2 regions of the Sporosarcina siberiensis genome follow, and region 2 is predicted to be linked to the other one. Evidence: riboswitches for the same ligand, from Rfam matches in the RefSeq annotation. Region 2 holds a riboswitch; the other holds the start of a gene.
What was found. A riboswitch is a leader RNA that binds a small molecule or an ion and turns the genes downstream of it on or off. The one in region 2 is predicted to bind thiamine pyrophosphate.

Region 1 (8,187 bases), on a different contig from region 2:
GCAGAACTGTTTCCACAAGCATGAAGTCCTTTGATTGGTGTTCCGTCTTCTTTCATGACACGTGCATATTTATCAATGACGACCCCACCTTTTGTCCCAATGTCTCCTGGATAAATGCGTAAGGCATAATAAGGCCCATCATTGATTTCATCTAAGTTAGGATTTTGTAACGTAGGATCTCCGTAATACCTATCATGCGCTGTTTCTCCTCTATGAAAATCTAAATCTATTCCTGTTTTAGCGAATCCATTGAACCGCTCAACAGTGGCTATTAGATTTCCGTTCGGTATCGTTAATTTATCTTCAAGTTCTGCAATACTGTCCGCCTTAATAACAACACCATGCTCATAATATTCCTTTGGAAAGTCTTGTCCAGGGAACAATCCAACAAATAAGTGTCTTTTCTTAGCTTTATGATCCAAAATAATCCAAGAATAAATTACTTTTCCATCTGTAGCATCATTACGTTCATACATTTTATCGACAAATTCATGATACGGTGTTGGCTCGTTTACATATCTTTGACCGTTTTGGTCCGTTATGATCATTGAAGGTATTGCACGGTCAGCAACTAAAAAGAACGGTTTTCCTTTGTGATCAATAACAGAAGGAGCGCCCCATACTTTATCCATAAAGGCCAATTTTGCCCCAAGCTGAATCGCTGGTTCCAAAATATCCCCAGTTTGTCCTTCAGGTGATGAAGTCCAATCTTTCGTTGTCGGTGCTGGTAAATATTTCTCCCTATACTCCTGATTTCTTGAGAAACCACCAGCGGCCAATATGACCCCTTTATTTGCTTTCACTTTGATTTCTCTTCCATCTTTCAATAATTTAACGCCAATTACTTCTCCATTTTCTACAATTAAATCAGTAAAAGCACTACCTAACCAAAGCTCACCTTCAAGCTCTTTATAAGCCATCGCAAATCTAGCAATTAACGCTCGCCCTAACGATGCGTATTGCTTCTTAAATAATATGTGCTCTAGTAAACGCTTGCCTAATATTAAACTTCTAAACTTACCTTTCCACGTTCTCGTAATCATATTTACGTGGCGGAAATCTTGTCCAGTCATAACAAAACCTTTTGTATCCATGGCTGGTGATTTTAAAGTATTCTGCCAATCTCCTAGCTTATTAAGATCGAAAATTAAAGGCTCTATCGAACGTCCTTCAGCTTTTCCACCTTCAAGTTGCGGGTAATAATCGGAATAATCTTTCGCGTATGAATACCTTAAGTGCTTTGACGTTTCATGTAGATAATCCAACATTTCAATTCCGCGTTTTAAATACGTTTCTTTCATTTCATCGGAAACTTTATCTCCTATTGTTTGATCCAAATAAGTTTTGGCTTCTTCAAACGAATCATTCACACCAGCTTCTACCAAATATCGATTATTCGGAACCCAAACGCCACCCCCAGAAAGGGCAGATGCACCCCCGTAAACCTCTTCTTTCTCAATTAAAATCGTTTTCAAGCCTTCTTTTTTACTAGTGATTGCAGCTGCAAAGCCGGAAGCCCCTGAACCAATAACTACAACATCATATGTAAAATCCCAACTCATGCAAAACTCCCCTTTCTTTTTTTACTATATAGACAGTGCGACTATGCACACTTCTAATTAAATAAACCCATCTTGAATGATGTGACATATCCAAATAATACTTTACACATTAAACATTTCGATTATATAAGGAATTATACCTTTGAACTGTTAAATTTCTAGTATAATCTTACTTTTTAATATAAAAAAATAATCAATCTGAATCGCTTGTTAGCGCTCATTTTGACTATTCTTTAGGTTATTTTTTTAGTATTCTGTCGCATCTAAGATTTTTTTAACAATCTCACCCTATTGATATGTAATGGCCCATATTTTAATGGTTAACCTGCTCGGCTGATATACGGAGAAACCCCTTATTTCACACCGTGAAAAATAAATGACTTTGTTTCCTTAGTTGCCTGTTCGAATTCCCAATCCCCATAGGTTTGAATTTGTGAAAAACCTACTCGGTGTAATGATTCATAGATTTCTTCTTCGGTTCAGAATCTTAATTGTATTTTTTCATGAATAACTACTTCATCCGTACGTGCATTTTTCACAGTTTCGTAAAACGTAAATACATCTTCTACGAACCCCTCGTATTCCGTCCAAATTTCAAGCCGCTCACCGCTGAGCTGATCCGTTGCAACATTAGGAGTTTCATCCTTTGCCCACTCTTTCCATACTTTAACTAATGGATTACGTGTATCAAAAATAAAGTGTCCTCCAGATTTTAATGCTCGATATGCATCTGAAACGACGTTCTTCCAACTATCCTCTGTAAGAAATACTTGGGCAACATTTGCTGTCATAATTACAGCGTCGAACTCATTTGTTTGTAAATTTGTGCTATCACCAACAATCCAAGTCACTACGTCCTGATATTCCTTACTTTTCGCATATTCAATCGCTTCTATATTCGGGTCAATAGCTGTAATATGATAACCTGCCTTGGCAAAATGAGTTGTCAGTCTTCCTGTTCCACAACCCGAATCAGCTATTTTTTCCGCATTTATCTTATTCAGAAGCCCTAAAAAGAATTCATCGTCTTTGCCCCAGCCATTAATTTGGTCATATACTAATGGAATCAATTATTTTCCCACTCTCAAAATCTTACTTTCTTCCGAAAAATCGGCCCAATTGAAGCACAATATTTGTTCTGTTTTAGCACCCGAATGTTGAATTATATTTTTTATTTTATTTCTTGTTATTGTAGTCTTTGTCCAGAAATAATTTGGGACCTATCAAAGCACCGACCAAACCTGCTAATCCTATAATAAATGTTTTAATCGTTTGGCTAACACTAGGAAAGATATAGTCAGACAAAACAGCTACTATTCCAACAAGTACACTTGCAGATAAAATCATTCTGGTATCTTTCTTTTTCATAGCAATCACCCTTAGTAAACGAATATAAGCATTACCATCTTCCAACTTTTTATCTGAGGCAATATAATAATAATTTGTCATTATAATCCCTTCTTTCATTCATCATCGGTAAGCTTTACAAACCATAAAACTTACTTGACTAAAGGCTCGATTTTTAAATGATATCCATAAAAACCCTATTAAAATAAGGCTCTTATTTAGTTAATTAAAAAAATAGAAGCATAACTAAATACGATTCTAATTCAATGGTAATTAGTTTATTATCCCAACTCCTGCAGCACTCAAATGCATAATGCACTTGAGTTACTGGTTTTCATTAATCTGCTTTATCAAACTTTCCTTTTCCGGTTAATATCGCGACGATGTTTTCTGCTGCTTTCATTGCCATGGCGTCTTCAGTTTTGGCTGTAGCTGAACCAATATGTGGTACTGTGACTACGTTTGGCATAGTGAGTAGTGGATTGTCCATTTCAACCGGTTCCGTTTCATATACGTCTAATCCTGCTGCATAAATTTCTCCGTTATTTAGCGCATCTATCATGGCTTTTTCGTCCACAGTTTGACCACGGGAAACGTTTATGAAGCACGCAGTTTTTTTCATTAGCTTGAATTCTTTGGCTCCGATAATTCGGACGGTTTCCGGTGTGAGTGGCGTCATAAGTACGACAAAATCTGATCTTTTTAAAAGAGATTCCAACTCGCAATATTCGGCTCCGTATTTCTCTTCTGCCTCCTGTTTTCTGTTTCGATTGTAGTACAGAACATCCATATCGAAACCAAATTTCGCTCTTTTCGCGACGGCTTCTCCAATTCTACCCATTCCAATAATTCCTATTGTACTGCTATGTACATCTCGTCCATAAGTCTCGCTGTATGCCGCAGTGGACTTCCAATTCCCTTTTTTTACATATCGATCCAATTCAACAATTCGTCTCGCGGTCGATAAAATTAGTCCAAATGTCAAATCTGCAACTGTTTCATTTAACACATCTGGTGTATGGGTTCCTATGACATTATATTTTTTCATCGCCTCAACATCAAAATGATTATATCCAACAGAAACGGTGCTAATTGCTTTTAAATGGGGCGCGCTTTGAAGGAGTTCTTCATCAACGATTCCGCCCGAATTGCGTGAAGAATACAGACCATCTACATTCGCAATCTCTTTTAAAAGCACGTCCCGAGGAATTAACTCTTCTCCTTCCCACTTACGAATATCACAATGTTGTTTCATAAATCGTTCCACATCATCAGGCATTTTGTATGTTGCATATACTTTGGGTTTCATCCGCCATTCCTCCTAATATTCAAATAACTCTATCCTCATTGTGCCATACTTTTCTAATTTCTTCACTTGTCTATGAGTAAAAAGGAAATGTTGCACTTGATTCATTTGAATAAATGTGGCAAAGTAGAAAGTGTACTATAATTCAAAATTTCATACAGTTACATTTTATGTGGGGGAACCAGTTTAGCTGGTTGAGATATACTCGAGAAGTATAGACCCTTTGAACCTGATCTGGTTAAAGCCAGCGGAGGGAACATACTCATTAGCTATGTCTATGTTTATGCGTTCTTCGGTTGTCCGGAGAACGCATTTTTGTATTCCGAAAAATTGTTCATTTGTAATTGCTATGAATTTATTAGGAGGAAACGAATTGAAAAAGATTATTGCGTTCATCATGCTTACTTTATTACTTACAGCATGTACGACAGAGAAAAGTAAAGAAACTGAGCAAGACGGGAAATTGGAAAAGGTTCAATTTGTATTGGACTGGACTCCAAATACGAACCATACCGGCTTATATATAGCGAAAGAACAAGGCTTTTTTGAAGAAGAAGGTCTTGATGTGGATATTATGCTTCCTGGCGAAGCGGGTGCAGACCAACTCGTAGCTGCGGGTAAAGCACAGTTTGGAATTAGTGCACAAGAATCCATTACAGAAGCACGTGTACAAGATATTCCAATCGTCTCCATCTCTACAATTCTTCAACACAATACTTCGGGGTTTGCTTCCTTGAAGAAAGACGGCATAGAATCGCCAAAAGATTATGAAGGTAAAACCTATGGTGGTTGGGGAGCCCCAGTGGAAGAAGCCATAATTTCCTCTTTAATGGAACCGGAAAATGCGGATGTCAAAAAAGTTGAGTTCATCAATATGGGAAATTCCGACTTCTTTACCGCACTTGAGCGTGACATCGATTTTGCTTGGATTTACTATGCATGGACCGGAGTTGAAGCTGAACTTCGCGGAATTGACTTAAATATGCAATACCTTAATGACTACACAAAAAAGCTCGACTATTACACACCTGTTTTTATTACAAATGAAAAAATGATTAGCGAGAATCCAGAGACGGTTCGTGCTTTTGTCAAAGCAATTTCAAGAGGGTATGAATTTGCAATTGACAAACCAGACGAGGCAGCAGCAATTTTCTCGAAAGCAGTTCCTGACCTTGACGAAGAACTTGTTAAAGCAAGCCAACAATGGATTTCGCCGAAATATAAAGAAGATGCCGATCAATGGGGTGAACAAAAACTTGAAGTTTGGAAAGACTATGCAGACTGGATGAATGAAAACAGCTTACTCGAAGGTGAGTTTATTCCAGAAGACGCTTTTACAAATGAATTTTTACCTAAATAAGGAGGCATTTCAAATGACAAACGCATTAGTAAGTATCCAAATTATACCGAAAACACCTAATGGCGAGGATGTAATTCCTTATGTCGATGCTGCGATTGCAGTGATTATTGAAGCAGGAGTCCCATACCAAGTTTCCCCACTCGAAACAACAATGGAAGGTAATTTGGCGGAGCTCTTAGAGATTATCCAAAAAATGAATGAACGAATGATTGAATTGGGTTCACTGAGCATCATTTCACAAGTAAAAATCTTCTATAGACCTGACGGAGCGTCTATGAATGCATTAACAGAAAAATACCGTTGAAGTCTATTTTACAAAGAGGATGGAGACCATTATCGGTCCTCCTCCTTTTGCTTATCTTGTGGGAAATGGCAGGTCGCATTTTTGATATCCCTGTATGGCTGCTCCCTGTTCCTTCACAAGTATGGCAAGAGGCTATTCATGGATGGATGCATTATTCCGGGCATATCCTATCCACAATCCGTCTCACTTTAACCGGATATGCAATTGGGATTAGCGTCGGGCTCGTCGTCGCAATCTTTTTATTTAGACTTCCAATGCTTCAAGAAGCATTCTATCCACTGCTTATTTTGTCTCAAAATATACCCATTATCGTTTTAGCACCTTTGCTTGTCATTTGGTTTGGTTTCGGAATGTTACCTAAAGTAATTGTAATTGTGCTTGTCTGCTTTTTTCCAGTTACCATTGCAACACTTGATGGATTTCGACAAACCGATAAAGATCTACTGCATTATATGAAAATGACTGGCGCGTCGAATAAGCAAGTTTTTTGGAAGCTTCAGTGGCCACATGCTCTACCGGCCATATTTTCAGGTTTAAAAATTGCCGGTACTTATAGCGTTATGGGTGCGGTTATTTCCGAATGGCTTGGTTCTGGAAAAGGGATTGGTGTATATATGACACTTGCTTCATCTTCATTTAAAACGGACCGTGTTTTTGTAGCAATCTTTTTAATTATGATATTAAGTTTGACCTTTTTTGCAATCATTGCACTGATTGAAAAGTGGGTGCTGAAATGGCAACGGCAAGGAGGTAATTCACTGAATGGGTAAATTACATTTACAGCATATATCAAAATCATATGGAGCAACCAAAGTACTTCAAGATGTCTCTTTTCATGTGAATGAGGGTGAATTTGTCACGATTGTTGGACCTTCGGGCAGTGGTAAAAGTACGTTATTTCATCTGATTGGTGGTCTTATTGCTCCCGATAGCGGCACGATAACTTTGGACGGCAAAAACCTTATCAATACTCGCGGACATATTAGCTATATGCCCCAAAATCCATCGCTTTTTCCTTGGCGAACCATTTTGAAGAATGTTTTGTTAAGTTCTGAAATTGCTGGTAAAAAAGATGCCGGGAATGCTTTAGAACTTATTGAAAAGGCCGGACTTAGTGGATATGAAGATGCTTATCCGCACCAACTGTCTGGCGGTATGAAACAACGTGTTGCGTTCATTCGCAGTCTCAACAGTCCTCAGTCCATTATCTGTTTAGATGAACCCTTTTCCGCATTAGATGAATTTACGCGTTTTGAAATGCAAGAATGGCTGTTATCCATTTGGAAAGAATACCAAAAATCAATTCTTTTTATTACACATAATATTGAAGAGGCCCTATTTTTATCGGACCGTATTCTAGTTCTTTCAGATAAACCTGCTTCCATAAAAAAAGAAATCATTATACCTTTTTCTCGTCCACGTACTGAAGATTTATTATTAAGTGATGAGTTCATGAAATTGAAAAGGGAGATTCATAATGACTTACGAAGTTAATAGAGCCCGTTCAATCATTGATGCACATAGTCATCTTGACCAATACGATGGAACCGTCCGGAAAATGATTATTGACTATTTGGAAAGTCCAACGTCAGAACTCACTGATGTAATCAGCATTTCAATGAACCTTCCTTCAAGTATCCATAATTTAAAACTATCGGAATCTCATAAAGGAATCCATTCCGCATTCGGTTTTCATCCAGAACAAAACGCACCTTCCGAAAGTGAACTTCAGGAATTGATTTCGTTTATGGAATTAAATAAAAATAAGATGGTTGCGATTGGTGAAGTTGGGCTCCCCTATTATTTGAAGGAAAGTAATATCGATCTTCCACTTGAACCGTATATTGAAGCACTTGAAGTATTCATTCGTAAAGCAAGTGACTGGAACAAGCCTATCGTTCTACACTCTATTTATGAAGATGCAGTTACGACATGTGATTTTCTTGAAAGACATTCTGTCAAAAAGGCTCATTTTCATTGGTTTAAAGGTTCTGTTTCAACACTTGAACGAATGATTGAAAATGGTTATTTTATTTCGGTTACACCCGATTGTGTGTATGAACAGGAAATACAGTCCCTAATTGAACTCTATCCCATTGAACAAATGATGATAGAAACCGATGGACCTTGGCCATTTACTGGACCTTTTGAAAATCAGGTCACACATCCAAAAATGATGCACCAGTCTATTGCAACAATTGCGTACATAAAGAAAATGGATTTGAATGATGTATATGAACAAATTTATGGAAACACAAAAACCTTTTATAATTTGTAACTCAATTAAAAAGTACTTAAGCAATTAAGA
Region 2 (8,187 bases):
TGATTTGTAGGGCCATAACCTGATCCAAGTTCCAAACTATGTGTTATGGCGGTTGTAATATACGCTTTCGCGGACTGCACAGCTTCTAACATGGTTACGCCTTTTGCCAAATTTGCAGCGATAGCCGATGATAATGTACAACCTGTTCCATGTGTATTCTTCGTTGCAATTCGTTTTGATTTAAACCAATGAAAGTCAACACCATCATAATAAAGATCATTGGAATCACCTACCAAATGACCACCTTTAATGAGCACTGAGTTAGGTCCCATTTCCCTTAGTCGAATGCATGCTTTGTACATATCGTCTTCCGTTTGCACCGCATTCCCTACCAATACTTCTGCTTCTGGAATATTTGGCGTAACGAGAGTCGCTATTGGAAGAAGTTCTTTAATCAATGCATTGACAGCGGAATCCTGCAACAAATAATGCCCCCCTTTTGAAATCATTACTGGATCCAGTACGATGTGCTGTGGTTTATATTTTTGCAAGGTCTTAGTTACCACTTGAACTGTTGCGGCATTTGCGAGCATTCCGATTTTAACTGCATCCACTCGAATATCATCAAAGACAGCTTCAATTTGATCACGTATGATGTCAACGTCAATGTTTTGCACAGAACGCACTTCCATTGTATTTTGTGCGGTGACTGCCGTAATGACGGACATTCCAAACACACCAAGAGCTGACATTGTTTTGATATCCGCTTGAATACCCGCCCCTCCTCCAGAATCAGATCCTGCGATTGTTAGTGCTGTTTTCATAGAGATGTCCTCCAATTGCTTTATTTTTAATTAAAGTTTTCAGTAACACATAGGCAATTATTGCACCTGTGAAAGAACTAATCATAAATGCAGGAATGAAACCGAACAGCGTTAACTCTTTCCCGAATAAAAATACACCTATTGGATAAGTCGCAATAGCACCAAGTATTCCCGTTCCAAATACTTCTCCAAAGAAGGCAAAACCGATTTTTTTTGTTTTCACAAATAAATAACCAGCCAAAAGCGCACCTATCATACTGCCTGGATAAGCAAATATAGAACCTGTTCCAAGTATATTCCTTAATGTTGATGTGACAAATGCACCCGAAACTGCATACCAAGGACCTAATAAAACGGCTAATAACAAATTTGATAAATGCTGTACAGGAAATATTTTCGTGAAACCTACTGGTATATAGATTAAATGACTCGATAATGTCGTTAAGGCAACAATTACAGATGTCAACGTCAGTTTATATGTTTTATTCAACGAATTCACATCTCTTTCATCTACTTTGGCATTATATTTTTATAGACTTCAGTTGCATCGAATTTTTCCTGAATAATTCCAACATCAAAAAGCCAATCAATAACACCATTCCAACTACCTTCCTCCTGATAACCAAATGGAAGGTTTTCCGCATACATTAAAGGCAATAATACTTCTAAACTTTGCATCTCTATTTCTTTATCCAAAGGGAAACTATCATTTTCATGATCTAATAATACTTGTAATGCTTCTTCAGGATTTTCATTTACGGCTTCTTGTCCTTTTGCCAATGCTCGCCAAAACTTTTCAAAGGACGCTTTCTTCTTTTTCAAAGTATCTTCACCGGTAACTAGGATTAACTCATAGTTCTCAGGGACACCATACTCAGAAGGTGGAATCATTACCATATCGTGTCCCTCTTTATTTAATATGACGAATTCGTGGTTACTATAGGCACTTGTTAGCGCATCAACGTTATCCGTAGCGATTGCAGGCATTAAGTTCCAACCTACATCAACCATTTTCACCTTACTCGGATCGCCGCCATCTGCTTTGATCATCGTTTCCACTACCGCTTCACTAATTGATGAAGAGGCATATCCAACTTTCTTATATTCCAAATCTTTTGGAGACAAAATCCCACTCTCTTTCTTGAACATAATTCCATTTAAAGAATGTCGAACAAGCGTGGCTAGAGAAACCACAGGTATATTTTCACTTCTTGAAAGTGCTACTTGCATTTGATAACTAATGGCTAAATCTACTTTTCCAGTAGCCGCAAGCTTCAGTGGATCGTTAGTTTCAGCAGGCATTTCAATCGTGACGTTTAAACCTTCATCTTCAAAAAAACCTTTTTCTTTCGCATAATATATACTGGAGTGAACTGCATTCGGATACCAATCGAGCATTATTGTTAAGTTTTCTAATTCATTCCCTTTTGCACTGCCGCTGTTTCCTTTTTGCGAACAACCTGCAAGTAGGATAAGAAGTGCAATAACAATTATTTGAACCATCCAAGACCTTTTTCTCATCTTCTCTCAATTCCCCATTCATACATTTTTCCATTTTAAAAAGCGTCTTTCTAAAAGAGATACAAAACCAAATAATATCATTCCAACAATTGACAATAACGTAATTGCTGCAAATACACCTTCGGAATTTAAATCTCCCGACATTCTTCGGCTATAATATCCAAGTCCTTCACTAGCACCGAGCCACTCGCCAATTGTTGCGCCGATTAAGGCTGAAACAATCGCAATTTTCAACCCTGAGAAAAAGGAAGGCAGTGCTGTCGGGAAATGAAGTTTTTGAAACAAGTGTTGCTTTTTCGCACCCATTGAACGAAACAATTCGACGTATTCTTTATCTGTTGAACGTAAACCATCAAAAGTTCCGACAACTATCGGAAAAAATGAAATTAGAACGGTGACCGCAACTTTACTCCAAATTGTATAGCCAAACCAAAGTACAAAAATTGGCGACAAGGCAATAATTGGGATTGTTTGTGAAATAAGTACGGCTGGATACATAAGTTTTTCAATCGTTTTCGAAAAAAACATACTGACCGCCAAACCGGTTCCGCCGATAACAGAAATTGTAAACCCAATTCCAAACTCCAGCATTGTAGCGCTTAAGTGTATAAAGATTAATGGTTTCCAGTTGCTATAAATTGCGATCACTACATTCGATGGAGCTGGTATAATATACGCCGGTACAATCCCTTGTCGCACTATCAATTCCACTACTAAAAGAACAATACATGCAGACGCAGTAAATAGTGCATAGGATTGCAGCCATTTTTTAACCATAATCATAGGCTATTTTCTTCTCCAATTCCTGCCTTTGTCGGACTAGTTCGGTCGAATGTTGCATTTCCTTTGTTCGCGGTCGCGGTAAGTCTACCGAGATTTCTTCCAAAGATCGATTCGAGGAAAGCAGCACAATCCGATCACTCATATAGACCGCTTCCTCAAGATCGTGCGTGATGAATAAGACAGTTTGATCGAGTTCTTGCCAAATTGACAGTAGCCAGGTCTGCATCTCTTTTTTTGTTAATGCATCTAAAGCGCCAAAAGGTTCATCAAGCAGTAGTATTTCTTTTCCAGTTAAAAGAGTTCTCACAAAGGCCGCCCTTTGTCGCATGCCTCCTGATAATTCTTTAGGGAGGGCATTTTCATATTCTAGAAGACCAACACGGTCCAACCAGCCGCGAGCTTTTTCTTTCGTAATGGTCAATCCCTTTTGTACTTCTCCAGCAATCATTATATTGTCTATAATTGTGCGCCATGGAAGAAGAAGATCACGTTGAGGCATATACCCTACATCACCCAGTTCAACTGACTTGCCATTCACGGAAATAGTACCTTTTTCTGGATGAAGAAGGCCGGTGATCAACCTTAAAATCGTGCTTTTTCCTGTGCCACTTTTACCAATCATAGAGACGAACTCTCCTTGACAAACCGTTAAATTAAGTCCCGCTACTACTTGATTTCGCTCTTTTTTTTCATTCACGAATGAATAACAAACATCTTTTAGCTCAAGAGTCACCTTCTTTGCCTCCATTTCCATAGATAAGTATGCCTAGATTAAAGAAAGTCGCTTCGTGTTCGAATACCGATAATTTTTATTCAAATAGGCCATTCTTCTTTTGAGTAGTTCATTTCCCAAAAGAGATATTCATATTTCGATGTCATTTGGAAGTGTTTCTCAATTTGCGCAAGCTCACGTTCTGGTTTTCCTTCTGTCAATTGATCCATTAGTTCAATTAACCATTTTGCTCCTGCAGCAAACTCTTCCGAATCATACGTCTCAATCCATTTCGCATATTTATTCGAAGCCATTTGGTCTCCGTATTGCGCTCTAAGTAACTTTCCGATTTCCCAATAATCCCAAGCACATGGTAGTAAACAAGAGACGAGTTCAACTAAAGATCCATTTTGTGCAACATTTAACATATAACGTGTATAGGCGAGATTTGTAGGAGTTGGCTCTGTTGCTTCAAGTTCTTCATGCGAAATACCAAACTCCGCTGCAAATGATCTGTGCAAATCCATTTCAAAATGAATTGTGTCGTTCAATGTTTTTGAAAAGTTTTGCATCATTTTTAGGTCTAGGGATTTTTGTACACCTACGGCAAATAACTTTGAGTAGTCCACCAAATACACGTAATCCTGTTTCATATAATAGATAAACTTATCCTCTGATAGTGTTCCTTTTCCAATTTCCTGAACGAAAGGGTGCATATGGCTTTTCTCCCAAATTGGTTGTGCATTTTCAAACAGCCTGTCTGTGAATTTTTTCGTTTTTATAGTTGTCATGATTATTCCTCCTGTGTATTTTTTTAAGTTCTTATTTTTTCACATTGCACCAGTTCGTTATGAAGTGCATAAGGGTTTTCGTGAACGTCAGTAATTCTTCAATGTTTATTTTTTCATCTACAGAGTGAGCTTCTTCAAGTTTCCCAGGACCGTAAATAACACATGGAATTCCAGCTTCACCAAACCAACCTGCATCTGTGACAGTTTTAGACATTCCAATCTTAACCGGCTTATTTTCTACCTGCTCATGGCATTCAGCCAGTAGCTGTACGGCTAAATGATCTGCATCCATCTTGAGTGCAGGAAAGATTTCTCCGCGTTCCTCAATCATTGATTTTCCTCCCCAACAAAATTGAAGCGGGTTTTCTCTTAACCAAGGATCTGCCATTGCCACATGCTTTAAGTGTTCTTCAATTTCGTCTGTCACCGATTGATACGTTTCATCTGGGTAGAAATGTACCGTAATCCATAACCTACATTCATCCGCAACAAATGCCGCATGTCTGCCCCCTTCAATAACTGCAGGGTTTATTGTGTTCGTTCCTGGTACAAATCCCGGGTATTGTTTTGTCACAGCCCAATGTCGTTCCAAATCCTGCAAACCCGCAATAACCTTCATCATTTTCTCAATGGCACTTGCGCCTTTGACTGTTCCGCCAGCATGTAGCATATTCATTCGCATGGCATCATGAAAAACTTCCTTACTTTTAATCGTTATCCAGCCAGTGATTACTCCACCTTGCCCGTGAATTTCACGATCACTGCCATCGATTACAAGTGCAAAATCTGCCGAATAACCCTTCTCTGTGCAAGATAATGTGCCTGCTTCACCCGCCTCTTCTCCAATAACAGTTTGGATTTGCAAATCCCCTTTAAGTTCTATATTCAATTCATTTAACAGTCTTACTACGAACAATGTTGCAGCAATAGCACCTTTCATATCAGACGTTCCACGACCGTAAGCAAATCCATTTTCATTTGTCATTTCGAAAACCGAGACCGTCCATTCCGCTTCATCACCAACTTCAGCTACATCAATATGACCATTGATGATTAAACTGTTATAGAGCGAACCACCAGTCCCTTTTTTCATTCCAACAACATTTGGATCTCCCGGAAAGACATCCCAACTCGTCGTTTCAAAGTTTTCTTTTTCTAAAAAGGCCTGTATATATTGCTGTACCTCGCCCGTATTTCTTGCAGGCGGACTTACTGTTGGAAAACGAACTAAATCTGCAAGTATTTGCAACAATTCCTCTTCACGCGTGTCTATTAACCTAGAAAATTCACTTTTTAACCGAATCATACAAGTCCTCCAATTATTAAAGTTATTTTAGGCAATATAAAAACCGCCTTCCATATTCGGAAAGCGGCCGTTGTCTACATATATTAAAAAAACCTGATTGTAGGGTGTCAGCTGCTTCCCTACGCTAGTACTAACTAGATCAGGTTCAAAGGGTTTACATCACCGATGTGTCTCAGCCTACTCAGGCCCCCCTAGCAAAAATATTCAATTGGTAAATCTATGAAAAACTCATTACTTAATTCTTCTATAGAATATCACAATACAAATAATATTCAACCATTTTGTAGATATAAATACTATTTTATAATTAACATCATTAATATAGGTCAATATTAATTTTCATTTAAATACTATTGGCTTCCTATTCCATTGAACATTAAATTTCTTACAAGAACTAATTTAATGCGTAAAAAAATGGCTATGTCTATCTTTCAGACATAGCCACTTCTTATTTTTTTAGTCCATCATTTCTCCAAGGAGTTCATATGAACGGAGTCGTGCTTCATGGCTAAATGTACCTGTGCTCACAATAAATTCATCTGCTTTTGTTGCTTGCTGGAAAGCTTCCAATTTCTTTTTGGCAGTTTCCGGGCTCCCAATAATTGTTGATGGAGAATTGAGCATTTGTTCTACCGCAGCTTGCTCAAATGCAGACCACGTAGCTTTTTGATCTTCTATTGGTGGTGAGAATCGAGTAGGCGTTCCTTTTCGTAAGTTTAAAAACATCTGCTGTGTTGATGTTGCTAGATAAAGCGCTTCTTCATCTGTATCCGCAGTTATTAAACTGATTCCCATCATAACATACGGTTCTTTCAACACTTTAGAAGGTTTAAAGTTTTGATGATAAATTTGCAAAGCTTGCATAGCAAATTGTGGTGCAAAATGACTCGCAAACGAAAATGGCAAACCGAGTTCTGCAGACAATCTGGCGCTAAAATCACTTGAGCCAAGAAGCCAAACCGACACATCTGCACCACCACCAGGTACCGCTCTCACACGCATTGTCGGGTCATCTTCAAAATATGCTCGCAGTTCTGCCAGTTGTTCTGGAAATTGTTCACCGCCGCTATTGAGAGAACGACGAAGAGCATAAGCTGTCGCTTGGTCAGATCCAGGTGCACGTCCAAGACCAAGGTCAATTCTACCCGGATATAAAGCATCTAGTGTACCAAACTGTTCAGCAATCACTAGGGGTGCATGATTAGGCAACATAATTCCACCGGAACCAATACGCATCTCTTTTGTCTCACCCGCAATATGGCCCATAATAACAGATGTAGCGGAACTCGCGATTCCTGGCATATTATGGTGCTCTGCCAACCAATAACGATTAAAGCCCCACTCTTCAACATGTTGCGCAAGATCCACACTATTTTTAAATGACTCTCCCGCATGACTTCCTTCATTAATCATTGCTAAATCTAAAACGGACATTGGCATCCCGTTAAACTTCTTTGCATTCTCTCTAATCACTGTACCTACTCCTCTATTGATGAATTATTTTCGACTGAAGCACATCCATGTTTCTTTACCCACTTTACAATCGCTTGTATAATTTCTTCTGTCTCTCTACCCATATCCGTAAGTTCATATTCGACTTTTCTCGTACCTGGGCCTGATGTTTTTTTCAAGACAAAACCTTGCGTTTCTAATTCGCGAAGACGTTCCGTTAATAAACGATCTGAAATTCCTGAAATTTCTTCGGCCAATTCAAAATAACGTTTTGGTCCGTCCAATAAACGATAAATAATCACACCGGTCCAACGCTTACCAATGAACTCAATTGTACTGTGAAATGTGTCACACGTTTTTTGCGAACTAGATGACTGGCTTGTTTCTTTACTATTCATGATCCACCCTCCGTTTAAACTAACATAAATCATTCATATCAAAAAATAGACAAACAAGCTTACTTATAGTAATCTTTAATTAACCTTACTATAAGTAAGTATAAAGCTTTAAAGCTTTTATTGCACAGAATACACTCTAGGAGGAAAATAATATGAATAAAACAACTCAACAAGAAATCCATTTAGCGAACCGTCCGGTAGGATTGCCGACAATGACGGCCTTCGATTTTGTCGAAAAGGCAATTCCAGTTCTAGAAGAAAATGAAGTTTTAGTTCGAACACTTTATCTTTCAGTCGATCCATATATGCGTGGACGTATGATCGATGCTAAATCGTATATACCGCCTTTTCAATTAAATGAAGTAATTACGGGCGGAGCCGTGGGAGAAGTAATCGATTCGAAATCCGATGCATTCAAACGCGGAGATGTAGTAACTGGCAATCTCAATTGGGCAGAATA

Region 1: linked by a shared signal. The riboswitch ahead of ACFSFY_RS06860 (ABC transporter substrate-binding protein) and the one ahead of ACFSFY_RS11125 (acetylornithine deacetylase) in region 2 are both predicted to bind thiamine pyrophosphate.

What each region holds. Positions count from the first base shown of each region.
Region 1 is NZ_JBHUGI010000015.1:57,152-65,338, reverse strand. Features, by position in the region: gene ACFSFY_RS06880 (FAD-dependent oxidoreductase) at 1-1,562, opposite strand, end outside; gene ACFSFY_RS06875 (class I SAM-dependent methyltransferase) at 2,042-2,632, opposite strand; gene ACFSFY_RS06870 (hypothetical protein) at 2,739-3,011, opposite strand; gene ACFSFY_RS06865 (2-hydroxyacid dehydrogenase) at 3,247-4,218, opposite strand; TPP riboswitch at 4,380-4,488, shown strand; gene ACFSFY_RS06860 (ABC transporter substrate-binding protein) at 4,589-5,575, shown strand; gene ACFSFY_RS06855 (thiamine-binding protein) at 5,589-5,879, shown strand; gene ACFSFY_RS06850 (ABC transporter permease) at 5,876-6,649, shown strand; gene ACFSFY_RS06845 (ABC transporter ATP-binding protein) at 6,642-7,373, shown strand; gene ACFSFY_RS06840 (TatD family hydrolase) at 7,357-8,157, shown strand; gene ACFSFY_RS06835 (DMT family transporter) at 8,182-8,187, opposite strand, start outside.
Region 2 is NZ_JBHUGI010000032.1:40,457-48,643, forward strand. Features, by position in the region: gene thiD (bifunctional hydroxymethylpyrimidine kinase/phosphomethylpyrimidine kinase) at 1-764, opposite strand, end outside; gene thiW (energy coupling factor transporter S component ThiW) at 733-1,254, opposite strand; gene ACFSFY_RS11105 (ABC transporter substrate-binding protein) at 1,275-2,267, opposite strand; gene ACFSFY_RS11110 (ABC transporter permease) at 2,304-3,068, opposite strand; gene ACFSFY_RS11115 (ABC transporter ATP-binding protein) at 3,055-3,801, opposite strand; gene tenA (thiaminase II) at 3,882-4,571, opposite strand; gene ACFSFY_RS11125 (acetylornithine deacetylase) at 4,603-5,877, opposite strand; TPP riboswitch at 5,977-6,080, opposite strand; gene ACFSFY_RS11130 (LLM class flavin-dependent oxidoreductase) at 6,334-7,317, opposite strand; gene ACFSFY_RS11135 (winged helix-turn-helix transcriptional regulator) at 7,356-7,727, opposite strand; gene ACFSFY_RS11140 (NADP-dependent oxidoreductase) at 7,880-8,187, shown strand, end outside.